2 regions of the Desulfobacca acetoxidans DSM 11109 genome follow, and region 1 is predicted to be linked to the other one. Evidence: riboswitches for the same ligand, from Rfam matches in the RefSeq annotation. Region 1 holds a riboswitch; the other holds the start of a gene.

The links. A riboswitch is a leader RNA that binds a small molecule or an ion and turns the genes downstream of it on or off. The one in region 1 is predicted to bind cobalamin.
Region 2: it holds a riboswitch for cobalamin, as region 1 does, so the genes downstream of both, DESAC_RS13435 (zinc-dependent dehydrogenase) here and DESAC_RS03835 (hypothetical protein) in region 1, are expected to answer to the same signal.

What each region holds. Positions count from the first base shown of each region.
Region 1 is NC_015388.1:906,120-913,842, reverse strand. It holds gene DESAC_RS03865 (hypothetical protein) at 1-499, opposite strand, end outside; gene DESAC_RS03860 (hypothetical protein) at 859-1,491, opposite strand; gene DESAC_RS03855 (dockerin type I domain-containing protein) at 1,515-3,104, opposite strand; gene DESAC_RS03850 (hypothetical protein) at 3,327-4,244, opposite strand; gene DESAC_RS16375 (hypothetical protein) at 4,293-5,144, opposite strand; gene DESAC_RS03840 (hypothetical protein) at 5,163-6,050, opposite strand; gene DESAC_RS03835 (hypothetical protein) at 6,059-6,700, opposite strand; cyclic di-GMP riboswitch class I at 6,757-6,832, opposite strand; cobalamin riboswitch at 7,039-7,173, opposite strand; gene DESAC_RS03830 (hypothetical protein) at 7,676-7,723, opposite strand, start outside.
Region 2 is NC_015388.1:2,972,739-2,980,461, forward strand. It holds gene DESAC_RS13405 (SWIM zinc finger family protein) at 265-1,074, opposite strand; gene DESAC_RS13410 (lysophospholipid acyltransferase family protein) at 1,184-1,843, opposite strand; gene DESAC_RS13415 (DnaJ family domain-containing protein) at 1,964-2,356, opposite strand; gene thiC (phosphomethylpyrimidine synthase ThiC) at 2,793-4,067, shown strand; gene DESAC_RS13425 (DedA family protein) at 4,196-4,837, opposite strand; gene DESAC_RS13430 (nicotinate phosphoribosyltransferase) at 4,911-6,308, opposite strand; cobalamin riboswitch at 6,420-6,605, shown strand; gene DESAC_RS13435 (zinc-dependent dehydrogenase) at 6,884-7,723, shown strand, end outside.

The sequences.
Region 1 (7,723 bases):
CGCGGTGCTGACTGGCCTGGTCAGCCGGGAGCCGTATCCAAATCTCACCGGGCGGCGGCTGAATGTTGCCGAAAGGACCGGATTCCGGCGCCGGCATCGGCCCCTGGGCCGCTGACCCGCTGGTGGCCGACCGACCGTGTCTGGCCTCGTATTGCAGGGCCCAGACCGGATTGTGGGTTTGGACGGACAGGGTCGGCAAGGTGGCCTTGGCTTCGGCCTCGTACAACTGGTGGCGCACCTGGACAGCCTCAGCCTCGGCCAGATGCATAGGATCCACCGCTAGGGTTCCAGTCGTCCTGAGCGGCTGGACAGGTTTTACGGTGGGAGTCGCCGGCATTCCCGCAGCTTTGCTCCCCTGGCCCGGCGAGGGAGCCGGGCGGACCGCCGGAGCCGCCACCGTAGGCTCATCACCTGAAAAGAATTGCCCTTTTGCCAAAAAGGTGAGCAATACTAGGCCGGCCAGCACGGCCAGCCCGATAACAAGGCGCTTATCGTTCATACGCCCTCTCCCTTTTTCTGTTTGCATAAAAACAGAATGAATTTGTAGGATGGGCAATGCCCACCCTACGCCTCTGTTTTCATGCTTTGTTGTGTTCTTGAGAACATGTGATCTTGTATGAGAGATGGTGGTGCAGGCTTTCCAGCCGGCACGCTGATGCACAGGCCTGGAGGCCTATGCTACCGGTCATTCTTTCATGCTTTGTTGTGTTCTTGAGAACATGTGATTATCTATGAAAAGCAGCAAGCATCAGAAGTGCACTCCGCGGCCGTGGCTGCCGTCAGACTCATGAAAACGGCGATGGAGAGACGGACGCCCCCCATCGCCCTAACACACTTTCAGCCAGCCTGATTATCTCCTTACAGGCGCTCTCTCTTGCGAGCTCCGGCTGCCAGGCGCAGGAGCCCCATACCCAGAAGCCAGATCGCCCCGGGAATAGGAACGGCAGGGGGGCTGCCGACCGAAGCACCGTCATCTCCTGCGTAATGGTGTATAATTCCAGTTTCTTCTTGAATGCCGAGCCACTCAATTCCTATCTGGGAAAGGAGCGCCACATCAGGAATGCCATCCCAGGTATTGTCGGCAATAACTTTCATATAGAAAGTTGCGAAGTCGTATGAGTTTCCCGCAGTTATGTTCAATACATCAAACAAACTTCCAGCGGAAAGATCATAAATGCCATCTTTGAAGTAGCCATTTTTGATGTTTAGGGGACCAAAGCCGGCGTCAAAGGTATTATAGTATACTTTATATTTCCCACTGGCCAGCGTAGCAGGTTCTAATTCCGTAGCGTCAACCTGAAAATCGAGTTGCCAGCTAATCATAAGCGGAATATTTTCAGTGGAGTGGAAAGTCAGAGTAAAGGCGATTTCATCACCTATTTCCGTGTCAATCTGGCCGTCTGGGGTTAATGACCAGTAAGAAGCTAAGGCCGGTGTCAAGGTGAAAAGAGAAATTAACATAGACAACAAGAGAAATCTTAGGGGTTTCATAATTGTCTCCTAATTTCTTAATATCAATAATACGGTGTACTGCTGTTGTATCGTTGACGGAACATGAGATAGTCTTGCTGATTTACTTCCCCGCTGCTGTTCATATCTGCATCTGGGTCAGCGGTGTTGAACGTTTGCCTGAACTGGAGAAAGTCGCTTTGATTTACGGCATTGTCATTGTTGAGGTCCGCATCCGCGGCATTGCCGTAGCCGTCCCCGTCCGTGTCCTGCTGGCCCGCATTCGGGGTCAGGTAGGCGTTGTCGGCGGCGTCGGGGATGCCGTCGCCATCTGTGTCAGGAGCGCTGCCGGGATAGTAAATGGTTAACCTGGGGGTCACTCCGGGAAGCCAGTAGTCGGAGGCCGACCCGGCGCCACCGTAGCAACTGCTTTGGGTCTCGTAATAGGTCGGGTTCCACATCACTGCCAGCCCTTTGCCCCAGTTGCCGGCCAGGATGCCGGTGGCCGAATCGTCCTGGCAGGGGTCCGGCGCAAAGAACTTGTACTCGGCGTTGTCGGCCTTGTCGCCGTCGGTCACCGGGGTAGTGCGCGTCCCGGCGGCGATGTCGTTGACAATGCCATGTTTGATGAGGGCGGCATAGCCGTTTTCATTCACTCCACCGACGCCGAAGGCATCGCCGCCACCCACGTGCAGGTTTCCCTCCGCGTCTTCACCCAGATAGGCTACGCTGAGGATGTTATTGGCCACCACCTTGGTGTTGGTCCCGTAATCCAGTTCGGAACCGGCGGCCGGATCCCATTCACCCGGACCCCAAACCTTGAGTTCGCCCGTCCGGTTGGTGGGGTACGTGGCCCATCCCAGGCCGGTGAGCAGGTTGCCGTTTTTGTCCACGTGCACGTCTGCGGAGGCCCCTGGAATGCCCAATACCAGCGGCACGCCCACATGAGTTGCAGGATCCTCAACCTCCGTATCCACGGCCCCCACGCCGCTCTGGAACGAGCAATTCGGATTGTTGTAATAAGGCGGTTCGCAGCCGGTGGGCCACTGGCCGCCGTTGACCACGAAATAGCGATTATCAACCCAGGCCCCGTCATAATAGTTAATCTCGGTGAACACCCGTCCGGTGTTAAATACCGACTGCGGGTTACTCACGCTGAGCGCGCTGGTGGGAATGATCACCAGAGGCGCGCCGTAGCCGATTCCCAGAGCGATCTTGCTACCGTCGGGAGAGACGTGGATAAAGCTCGGATCCATCGGGCCGGGGGGCACTGTAGCCACCACGTCCCACTGGTTGGAACCGTAGGTGCGCTGCAGGTAGATCTTGTCGTTGTTGGCTGCGATCATGCGGCCCTGGGCTTGAAATTTGCCGTCAATCATGGCCGTGGCTTCGGTGGGGAAGTAGTCCACCGCCGTGAACCAGCCTCCCTCCACCGTGGGCAGATTCACCACCCCCGTCTTTCCGGCCGCTGTCTTGTAGTCGCTGAAATCATCCGCGACCACGGCCGCCGTGATACCGAAACAAAGCATCACGGTCCAGAGCAATATCCAAAAATTGCGGCATCCTTTTCTTAGCACGGCATCCTCCTTTCTATTTATATTTTTAGCAGTTTTCGAAAATTTCTTCGTGTTTATGCCTTTGAAGACGGCGGGCACGGCCCGCCCTATCCTATGCCTTCCTGCGATAAATCATATAGGGCGGGCCGTGCCCGCCATTTCTGGGCGAGTTATTGATGCGAAATAGCTTTTGAGAAAGAGTATATGTAAGGTGGAAGACCATTCCGCTGCGATATTCCATTTTTGGTATTGCTTCCTCCTTTCTTCATCGTTAGGGCGGAAGACAGAATAATCTATCTCCCGCTATTATCCCTGCCAAAATCAGTTAGTCCGCCGCCGCCAAGCCATCAACCTCAACAAGCCGCCTCCCAGCAGCAACACCGCGCCGGGCACTGGCACCGGCGCCACGTCTGCAAAGGCGTCGATTTCGCCTTCTTTAAAATCGGCGGTACCTTCGACCTTGATATATTGGATCCAGTCAAGGCCAAAGACGTCCAGATCAAAACCTGTTCCACCACCAGAGCCTTCGTACAGGGCAATGCCCGCGGCCCCGGAGAGCCCGCCGGCCATCAGGGTGTCGTAGTAGGCGGGATTGACCGGTTTGGTGAAATCCATCAGATCATCGGTCCAGCCATTGCCGGTAGCGTCGTATTTGGCCTGGTCCCATTCGTAGGCTTGGGTGGGGAAGGCGTTGTCCCCGTAAGGGCCGTTGGAATAAGTATACCAAGTCCATTCATTCTGGGGCTGACCCTCGTAGGCCGGCCCCTGGCTGACCGAGACCAGCACGTTTTCAGTAAAAGCGCCGCCGACCAGCATGTAAGTAGCCATGTTCGTTTCGTCGTTGACAAAACCGCTGCCCACGTAAAATGCATTGCCAAAAACCAGGAAGTCGATGCCGTAAGGGTTGTTTTGGTCGTTTATGACCTGATGATCAAAGCCCACAACGATGTAACTCGGATTTCTCAAGGTGGTGATCAGCTTGGTGGTTTGATCGGGGGCGTAGTTGTAAGCCGGCTCCACCAGCTTGACCTTGCGATAGTTGTCCCCCCCCGACCAGGAGCCCCAGGGATCGTAAAAATCCGTGGCCGGCGCGCCCAAGACGGATGCAGGATCGTTGTATGGGCTCGGCCCAAAAGTGCCGCCGGAATCCACCAGGGTCGTTGCATAAGGGCTGGCCCAAGCTGGGCCTGACATCAGGAACAGCGCCAATCCGATGAGAATGATTCGGCCTAATTTCATTATCTTCGAAGCTCCTTTCAATGATTGGAAAATTCCTTTGTTTTCAAATCAACTGGCACATCTGCGACAAATCCCGATCAAGCGCAGCAAACCGCTCCCCAGCAGCCAGACGGCCCCGGTGATGGGAACCGGCGCCGCCAAAGGCTCGCCCGGCGCCTGCTTGTGGTTCATCCATGCAAGTGTGCCTTCCCCCATGGGATCCCCCATGTCCAAACCGCCTGCCGCCACTGACCAACCGACCCACGAGCCATCTTCCAGGCTAAGGCTTGTAATGCCCAACCCGGAGAAATCCCACTCGCCATGAGAACCGCTGAAAAAAGAGCCCGTCCAATAAAGGTCGCTGCCACGGTCTGGGGCGCTGGTAAAACCGCCGTTGCCGCCCTGCTCGTGCCACAGCTCCCAGTTGGGTCCATACCACCCACCCCAGTACAGGTCGCCGGGGTCCGTGGGCAGCAAGGTGTCCGCGTCACCGTAAGGCTGATCGGCAAGGATGCCGTTGGCGAAATCGGCGGCCGTGTAAGTCGTGGAGCCGTCGCTCAGGCCAAACACGCCGTTGTTGTTAAGGTCGTAGCCGATGCCGAGTATGGCCATGCCCAGACCTGGCTGACCGCCGGCAAGCAGGTAGAGCCGCGGGTCCGCCGCCGCCAAGGCCACCATCATGGTTTCGGCGTTGGCCGTGCCGTCAAACTTATAGCCCCAAGCAACGGAGATGTCCGCAATGGGCGCGGGCATCGAGGTATTGTTGTAAACTTCCGGCGCCGACCAGTGTATGACCAGACCGGCACTATTAGAGCCGCTGCCGGCCCAGATGTTGACATCGTTAAAGGTGAATGCCTGGGCCGTCCCCGCGGCCAGGGCGACGATCCACAAAATCAGAATAATGCTCAGGTTTTTTTTCATATTCGGTTTTCCATTCTATTAGTTCCTTAAATGTGGAAGTTGCTTTCTCCTAAAGATGACAATAAAGCGCGCCAAACCGCTGCCCAACAACAAGACGGCGCCGGGAAGGGGAACCGGCGAGCTGGAAAAGACGTACACCGAATCCGGATCGGGCCCCCCAGTCCCTTCTCCCGTCAGGAGGATGTACTGAAACCAATCCAACCCTACTAATGCCGGATTGTCGTCTGTGGGGTCAGTCCAATTACCCACGTAATAGGCCGTGGACATATCAAAGGCATCACCTCCGGCCAACCCCGTTTCCGTGTGCGTCCACGTCGATCCGGTTTTAACAAAGTTTTCCCAAGGAGCGCCGGGGGAAACCAGACCGTCGCCTTCACCTGGGGTATAGTCGAAGGTCTGTGTCTTCCCGGTGGCTCCCGATTCGGTGTCCCAGGGAAGCTTCCACCAAGTCGAACCGTCCTGACTCAGGTAAATGGTTCCCGGTTCATTCCACGTATTAGGACTGCCGCTGGAATAAAACGCATTTCCCCAGACGATGGCATCATAGCCTTCCGGGTTGGTCGGATCGTTGTTGACCCGCAACAGATTGCCGAATGTATCGGCAAACCCGAGCTGGACCCAGCTAGCCGCCTTGTTGTTCATGGTTACAATGCTGGTATGTTTTGGGGAATAAGGATCCTGATTTGTGGGAATGGGTCCGAGAAGATTGTGTGCGTCGCTCCATCCGCCGCCAGTTTTAAAACTGCCATCAGCATTCTTATACTCAGCCCCGGCATCTACCAAAACATTGGCCCACATCCCGCCCCGGGCCGCGTCTTCGGGAAGATAGGTCAAGGCAAACGCCTGTGAGGTAAAGACAAGAAACACCGTTAACAACAATAGGATAAGCCATCCTTTTTTCATCATAGTTCCCTTTATTTTTTTACCTTTGATTTTTTGCGAAGCGCCATCATTCTAAATAGTCCGCTGCCCAGCAACAAGACGGCGCCGGGAAGGGGAACCGGCGGCGCAGTTAAAGGAATATCCAGTTGGTCATCCGCATAAGGAGGCAAAGAACCAAACCACATAATGGCATTGATCCCTTCGAACTGCCCGTTGGCAAGAAGCTCGCTGGTTAATCCGCTTGTATTGAAATCCCACTCGGAGTTACCCCAAGTGCCCCATTCGGCATAGGGATCGCTGGTGCTGGCCAGGTTCCAACTGCCTTCTTCAATGTGCATGTGGACTTCATTGTCGTCGACGTCATCGTAGCCGATGTTATCCAAAAAGGCCCCGCCGTAACTGGTGGTGACCGCCAGGATGCCGGCATCGTTCAAGGCGTTGAGCATATCTGATTCGTAAGCGCCGCCGTCCCAGCGGTATCCGAAGGCATGGGACTCGGAGATGGTGGCCTCGCCGTTGTCGAGGCGGTTCCAGTCCACCACCAGGATGCTTTCGTTGGCCCCGGTACCACACCAAGCCTCAACATCCACCCAGACACCATTAAAATAGTACGGGTCGGCTTGAGCGGTGACGCTAAGCATCAAAAAAAATAATAGTACGAGGAACTTCCGCATATTCTTCACCCTTCCCGTGATTATCCGTTCAACAGATTAAAAAGGCCGGGCTGCCTTCTGGCAACCCGGCCATCTCCTTTGAGACCCGCGGCTTTCCGGCCCCCGGTCGCCCGAGGTGTGGTTTTTTCACGGCTTAAACATTTTTGTACTGTGTAATGCCTTTTTTAAATCATTTTAAACTTCTCCACCGAATACTCCCGGCTTAGGATTGTCCCATAAAAAAACCCGATTCCGCAGATATCGGGGGGCTTGCCGCAACCTAAATATGTGCCGCCTGCTAAAGGCCCTCGGACCCTTCCCGCGAGGTCTGCATTGGACCATGTCCATATGATACTGCAAGGTTTTCTGGCTCACGGATCATTCTGCCAGCCGCGCCTTCCCGTGAGAGTTTGATAGTTCCCACAGTGGCTTTTCTGCGGCCTTCGTCCCCGCTTACAGCGGCGCGCCCGCCTGGGATTCACACCCAGTTCCCTTGGACAGTCATGGGGTCATCGTTCCTTGATTCTCACCCTTCCATCGTGTCCGCCCTGCGAACACTTGAGAGACAGTTCTGCGGCCTCACCTCCCTTCCGAATAGTTTGGAAATCATAATTTACCACCACTCCAGTTCTGAGGTGCCGCCCTGCGTAGCCGGATTGGTTAAACACCACAGAGAGACGGTTCCGGTTGCCAGGACGACATTATTTATTTTTTAATGCAATTCCCGCCTGAATGCTCGGTTGATATTGCTCAATATTGAGACATTATTGCTTTTCCTTGGGACGCCTATTTTGATGGTTTCATCAAATCTCGAAAGGCGCAACTGCACCCTGATAAAAAGCGACCAATCAGAGCTGGGGTCTTCATTCGGTTCCCAAGCCGGAGCTTGGGAACCAGGTCTACATTGAGATAAAAACGCGGGGGTGAGGGTTAACCCAAGAGGGGCAAGGGTTAGGAAGAGGTGCTAATGATTCGGGCTTATCCGGGAAAATATAGTCACTGACCGGCCACCCACTCCCGGCGTCTTCTCATTCCCGCCAGACG
Region 2 (7,723 bases), 1.2 Mb from region 1:
AAAACAGAATCGCGGCGGCTGCTCACAATAATGCTTTTTGCTCACCGCTCACTGTTTTCATACAGAATTTTTTCTCATCGACCATGTTAAACCTAAGCAACGGCCAGGGGCCGCCTTATCCCATGATCGATAATTTATTGGCAATTTACTCATAGGGCGGGTTGCGCCCGCCGCCTTTAAGAGGACTGTTTTCATACAAAAGGCTGGAGCAGAGTAGGCCCCAGCCTGATGACGCATCTCTAGCCGCAGAAGCAAACCGAGACTTTACTCCCCTTCTCCGATAAAATTTTTCTTCAGATCGGCGAAATTCAACTGGCTCTGGGAGAAGGCGGCCCGGCTTTCAAGTTGCTCGATCTCCTGCTGGACCAAGGTCCTATCCAGATGGCGATCCTCATGAATCAGTTGGCAGTATTCTTCATACAACTCCTGCTTCAATTCTTCGGAAAACAATCCCGGCTTGCCCAAATCTTCTTCTAAACCGAAGACATTGTCCAAGAGATAGAAATACGTCGCCCGGGCTTCGGATAACCGGCCCATCTGAGCCAAGCGGTCTGCTTTCTCCTGCGCCAGGCGAAGCTTTTCTTCCAGCTCACCGGTCTCCGCGGCGCCAGTCGGTCCGACCTGGCCGATAATAGAATCGATGCTCTCCAAGATGGTATCCAGATCCGGGCTTTCCTCTTTAAGAAGCTCCCTGGATTCCAATACCTTATCAGCTAACTCCAAAATTATCTTGATCAGTTCACTTTTGGAATACTGTTTCAACTGGTCTCTTAAAGCGGTTCGATCTAAAAAACTCTCCGGCTTGTCAAGCCAGGCCGCCAACACTGCCAAGGCGCAGACACACCAACCCTCGCCTTCATGCTGGCAGGTGCAGGTGCTCTGTAACCCTCCATCGATAATTGACACGGCGGCAGTACACCAATTCTCATTATTCTGAACCGCCGCCTCCAGACGGTCGGGGGTTCGAAAACGGAAATGTACCTGTTTTTGGCGGACCAACTCCTGCGCCGCCAGCCACTGTTCTTCTGACCCCAACCGCTGTATTTTATCTGCATCAAGTTCTTCAAAACGCATAAATAATTCCCTTTAGTCTCAACTTTACCAGTTAAGTTTATATCTGCTTCTTGCAAAAGGCAATTCGAATATAGGCTTAAAGAAATTTTTTTTGAAATAATTTCTTGGATTAGAAGCGGAAATTTCGGCTGCGGTCAAAAAGGCGGTTGAGTCGTTTCTCTAATTCTAACCGGAATCCTTCCAAGGCCTTGCCCCGCGCATCCGGAGGAACCCACACTGGCTCTCCGAATAAAAGCGCTACCCGACTGAACGGCCATATCAGCTCAAATCGATCCCAGGTGTTTAGAACAGTTTTCCTTTCGCTGGCCACGGCTACCGGCAGGACAGGAACCCCAGCCTCCCGGCCCAACACCGCTACCCCCTTTTGTACCCGGTGACAGGGTCCGCGGGAGCCATCGGCGATAATGCCGCCAGACTGTCCCCGGCGTATGAGACCGGCCATCTTTTTCAAGGCCGCCAGGCCACCTTTATTGCGGGAGCCTGAGAGAATCATGGCCCCAAACCTCTCGGCGATGCGGCCCACCAGCTCGCCGTCATAACTGGGGCTGGCCAGCAGCACTATCTTTCGGGGCCGATCTCGAAAATGGTAAAATACATAGGCAAGCTGGCCGTGCCAACAGGTATAGAGTATCGGGTGGCCTTGGGCTTCGAGTTCGGCTTCCGCTTTCGGGTTGATTATAATGTGAGAACAACTACCGAAGATGCTCATCATGACTGCTCTCGCAATAGGTGGCACGAGCCGCAGCCATAAGGGATGACGTAGTTTCATATGAAAACAGTGAACAGTGGGCGGTGAGCGGTGAGCAGAAAAAGCATTATTGTGAACAGCTGCCACGGCTTAGTTTTCATGCTTCGTTGTGCTCCTTGGAACATGAAAATTCAGATGAAATTAAAGAAGCTTCTTGCCCTGGGGCAGGCGCTCTAATTTTGCCAGGATTTTTTCCGTATAAATGCCATGCTCCTCTAATAGGGGAGACGTTTTCCGGATCAGGTTCAACTTCATGGTAAGGAAATTCAACCGCCGCATCTGATTTAATTTCTCCTTCTCATCGGGCATGTTGGCCATCATGTCCTGCAAAGTAAGTATCTCTTTCTGCAATTGCAGCTCAGGGGGCAGGCAGTCCGCCATCTTCAATATCTTGTAAGGCATCCGCAGCTCTGCCGGAATCTGGCTGTCGTCCTCTAATTTCAAGGGCCGCCCCTTGCCCACCAGATTGTTAAAAACCCCCTCTTGGATGGCCTCCAAGATACGGTTTTCAGCTATTTTCTCTAAGAAAAACAATATCTCTCTCCTTACAGAGAAAAACCTGCTACCCGGAAGTTCCGAGTTCCGAATTTTGAGAAGAGATTATCATATCCATATGAGATTCTTGCAAAACTCTGGTTATGGGGTTATGGTCATTCTGAGTGCAGCGAAGAATCTAATGGTTTTATAGACTTAAGATCCTGTACTTCGTTCAGGATGACTAAAAAGCTATTTGGCAAAAGTCTCCATAAGTTGAGGAACACAACGAAGCATGAACGCAGAACTGGGGCAACTGCTCACCACCCGCTCCCACCGCTCATCGTTGGTTCTAGGAATCGCCTAGGTGCTTTTTTTTTGCCTTAGCATCTGATAAAATATAAACAATATTAAGTTTTCAGGAAGGAATAAAAACGCTCCGCAATAAAATCGCGGGTCCCTAGAAAACTTAAGAAATTGATTATTCGGAGATGATATGACCCAAAGGGAAACAGCCCTGGCCGGCCATTTGACGCCGGCAATGATAGCCGCAGCTCAGAAAGAGGGAATGCCGCCGGAATTCATCCGAACCGGCTTGGCCCAAGGAACCCTCGCCATTCCGGCTAATGTGGGCCACCACAATCTGGACCCCATTGCCATCGGCACCGGCGTCCGGGTGAAGATCAATGCCAACCTCGGCGCCTCGCCCCACGACATCAGTCTGGCCAAAGAGAGAGAAAAACTGGCCGCCGCCATCCGTTACGGCGCCCATACAGTGATGGACCTGTCCACCGGCGGCGACCTGAATGCTATCCGCACGACCCTGTTAAGCGAGTGCCCGTTGCCTTTCGGCACGGTGCCGGTATACCAGGTCATGGCCGAGGCCAAACGACTGGACGATATTACCGCCGACCACCTTCTCGAGGCCGTCCGACTTCAGGCCCAGCAGGGGGTTGATTTTGTTACAGTTCATTGTGGCGTCACCCGCAAGGCCCTGCCATTGCTGAAAAATCGGGTTACTGGCGTAGTCTCCCGCGGCGGCGCCTTCCTGGTCGCCTGGATGCGCCGGTTCGGCCGGGAAAACCCGCTCTTCGAGCGGTTTGATGAACTTCTGGACATCGCCCGCACCTATGACGTCACCCTCAGTCTGGGGGACGGCTTGCGGCCCGGATGTCTGGCCGACGCCAACGACAGGGCCCAGTTCCACGAGTTGAGAGTGTTGGGTCAGTTGACCCAGCGGGCTTGGGCCGCCGGAGTCCAGGTGATCATCGAAGGTCCCGGACACGTCCCCTTACACCTTATCAAAAAAAACATCCGCCTGCAGCAGAAGTACTGCCATGGCGCCCCCTTCTATGTCCTGGGACCGCTGGTCACCGATGTTGCTGCCGGATATGACCACATCGCCGGAGCTATTGGCGGAACTTTGGCCGCCAGCCTGGGGGCTGCCTTTCTCTGCTATGTCACCCCCGCTGAACACCTCAAACTGCCCGAGGTTCAGGACGTCATCGACGGCGTCATCGCCTCCCGGATTGCCGCTCACGCTGCCGATATTGCCCGGGGGCTGCCCGGCGCCGCAGACTGGGACCTGAAAATCTCCCAAGCCCGCCGCGCCCTGGATTGGGAAACCCAGATCGGCCTCTCAGTCAATCCCGACAAAGCCAGGCAATATCGTCTGTCCAGCCGCGCCAAGGATGATCAATGTACTATGTGCGGCCGATTCTGCGCCATGAAGGTCTTTGATGAACGCTTCGATGAAAGGGAAAAAGACTGATAGGACTGCCAGCCTCTAAAAGATGCCAGCGCCGGTCCGATTAAAAATCGATTCCCCTTCACTGAACGGCTGGAGGGGTCTTACTCCCAGGGCCGCGATACCGGAAAGCGATACCTATCCCGCTCCCATTATTGGGCCATCGGGTTGGGTTCAATCGCTTTGCGGTTCTTGACCCGCCGTCGCCACCAGAAGACATAGGCCGCCGCCCCAACGACGCCCGCCGCCACTACGACAATGTCCAGGGTGTGAGAATAATGATGAATGATCTCCCAATGTTCCTTTAATTTCAACCCCAGATAGGCCAGAAACATATTCCAGATGGCGGCCCCAATGGTAGTGTAAACCAGAAATGGCGTTAGGTTCATCTTCCCCAAACCCGCCGGGATAGAGATCAGGTGGCGGACGATGGGAATGAAACGGGAGATGAAAATGGTCCGGCTGCCGTAGCGGCGGAAAAATGCCTCGGTCCATTCCAGGTGGTGCGGATTCAGCATGAGATAACGGCCAAAACGCAGAACCACAATCTCGCCTTTGCGTCCCATCCAATACGACGCCAGCGAACCTATGATAGATCCCAGAGTGCTTGCCGCCATCACCCCTAACAGGGTAAATTCGCCGGTGTAAATCAAAAATCCGGCGAATGGCATGACCATTTCGCTGGGAACCGGAGCGATCATGCTCTCGAGGGCCATCAGGACAAAGACGCCGGTATAACCCAAAAAAGAGATGAGCTCCGTGATATAGTGTAGTAATGTTTCGGTTAGACCCATATGAAGTTTCGAGTTTCAAGTTTCAACTAGGAATATGAAGGAATCCAAACCAACTTCAGATATCTCCTCTTCCCTATTCCCTCACCCCTAATTCCTGCCGACGGATGTTATCCTCCACCCGCTCCTGTAAATGTTGTAGTCCGGCGCTGATCCGCACCGGATAGTTAGGTGGATCTTGAAGGATTTTGTACTGTGTCGGCAACTGCTCAAATTCACGTAAAAATAATTCCCGAGAGGCGCTCAGCGGCGGCAGGGGTGCCAGCGGCCGTCCCTGGGTCATCACCGGCTGCAACAGCGGCTTGGCTTGGGAAAAAGATTCTTCCCGCAGTCCGATGACGTCCTCTGCCATCTGCCCTTGGTGCTCATAAAAACGGAAGAGCTGTTTTTTATCAACGTAGGTGACTTTGCCGGTAGACAGTTTCATCACCGGTTTATCGCCATATTTCACCAGCTTGTAGGCAATATCAAAATAAGGGGCGTCTGCGGCAACCCCCATCTTGGTACCGACACCGTAGGCGTCGATAACCCCGCCAGCTTCCAGGGTACGGGTGATCTTGAATTCATCGAAGCCGCCGCTGGCAAAGATGGTAACGTAGTCGAGGCCGGCCTCGTTCAGCAGGCGGCGGACCTCAATGCTCAAAGCCGCCATATCGCCGCTGTCCAACCGTACCCCGCGCAGTCTCTCGCCCCGGGCCGCCATTTCCAGGCCTACCTGAATGGCCTTCTTGGCCCCGGCGATGGTGTCGTAGGTGTCGATCAGCAGCACCGTGTTGTGGGGAAAGGCCCGCGCAAAAGCCCGAAAAGACTCAATCTCGCTTTTGAAACTGGTCACATAGGAGTGAGCCATGGTACCGAAGATAGGCAGACCGTAGAGCTTGCCGGCCAGGACATTGCTCGTCCCGACAAAGCCGCCCAGGTAGCTGGCCCGGGCAACTTTGAGCCCCGCATCCGTTCCTTGCGTGCGGCGCAGGGAAAAATCCACCAGCCGCCGCCCCCCGGCCGCTACCGTAGAGCGGGCCGCCTTGGTGGCGATCATAGTTTGCAGATTGATGGCGTTGATGAGAAAGGACTCGACTAACTGCGCTTCGATAATAGGCCCGGTTACCTCCAGGATCGGTTCATCCTTGAAAAAGATGCTCCCTTCCGGCAGGGCCCAGACCTCCCCGGTAAATCGCACCGTTTTTAAGTAATCCAGAAAGGCGATTTTAAACAGGCGGGTTGAATCCAGATAGGCCAGATCGTCTTCGCCAAAGCGCAGGGTTGCCAGATAATTAAGCGCCTCCTCCAACCCGGCGGCCACAAAATAGCCCCGATCCGGGGGATACTTGCGGATGAAGAGGCTAAAAGTCGCCTCCTCATGCATTTCCTCCTCCAGATAGCTGGCTGCCATGGTCAGCTCATAGAGATCGGTGAGAAGGGCGTATTGCTCCCCTAAGTGGGGGTGGTTTATATGCGGGTTATTGGATAGCATTTTTTTGAACTATAAATGTAATGGAATGACCTCTCTGCGTCAATAAATTTTATTGTTCAGCCTTATTAAACCAGACTTGACGGAGGACAGATGTCGTGATAATAAGGTATCATAACAGTAGAGTTGATCTGCGGGTTGGCTGCCGCCAACTACGGAACCCGGTGTGAATCCGGGGCGGTCCCGCCGCTGTAACCGGGGACAAAACCGGCAGAACCACTGTCTGAGCCCACTCAGGCGGGAAGGGCCGGGGGAGGTTGATCCGGAAGCCAGAAGACGAGCAGGTCGATCCTCAGGGCAGGTTTATGGCAACAACCGCCCCTGGCCAGACGCGCCAGGGGCTTTTTTTATGGTGCCCAACCGGTCTAAGTTGCATAAGGCGAATACAAGATTCGCCCCTACCGATGGGCCTGCCGGTACTGCAGTGCCGTAGCGCCGTACCGCCGTAGTTAGCAATTGTTCGCAGCACAGGCTGGAAAGCCGGTGCTACCGGGAAGTCATTACTCATGATGGGCGGGTAACCGCTAAGTCAAGACAATAAAATAGGAAAAGATTTGGCAAACGCTACAGGTGGAAAAATGGCTGATCAGATGTTAGCAGCGGTCCTCCGGGGACCCAAAGATTTAGCGATCACCGAGGTCTCTCGCCCTCTCTGCCCGAGCGGCGGTCTCCTCATACAAGTGCGCGCCTGCTCGCTCTGCGCCACCGACGTCAAGATGTGGCAGCGGGGACATCGTGACCTGCTGTTGCCTCGCATCCTGGGGCATGAGCTCGCCGGAGAAATTGCCGCCGTTTCCGATGATTTATCTGACTTTCAGGTGGGTGACCGGGTGCAGGTGGCTCCGGGATTGCCCTGTGGCCGCTGCCGCTGGTGTCTACAGGGCGCTCCGAACATGTGCCAGGCTATGCAGATTATCGGTTTTCACCACGACGGCGGTTTGGCCGAGTTCGTCGCCGTTCCCGCCGCCGGTGTGCACCAGGGGGCGGTATCGCACCTGCCTGACGCTCTAGCCTTTGACCTTGCCGCCCTGGCCGAGCCCTTGGCCTGCTGCCTGAACGCCCAGGAACTGGCCAGGGTTGGCATGGGGGACCAGGTTGCCATTTGGGGGGCCGGTCCCCAGGGCTGGCTGCAGGTCCAGGTGGCGCGGTTGCGGGGAGCTTCCCGGATAATCCTGGTAGAAAATGATCCCGGACGCTTGCAGGATGCAGTCCAAGCCGGGGCCGATCTATTGTTGGACATTTTCCAGGAAGATCCGGTAACCGCCATTTTGGAGACCACGGCCGGCAAGGGAGTGGAGGTGGTGATTCCAGCCTGTGGCTCTTTGGAGGCTTTTGACTGGGGTTTGGCGGTACTGGCGAAACGAGGCCGTCTGTGTCTTTACTCGGGTCTGCCCAAGGAGGTAGAAACTCATCCGGTA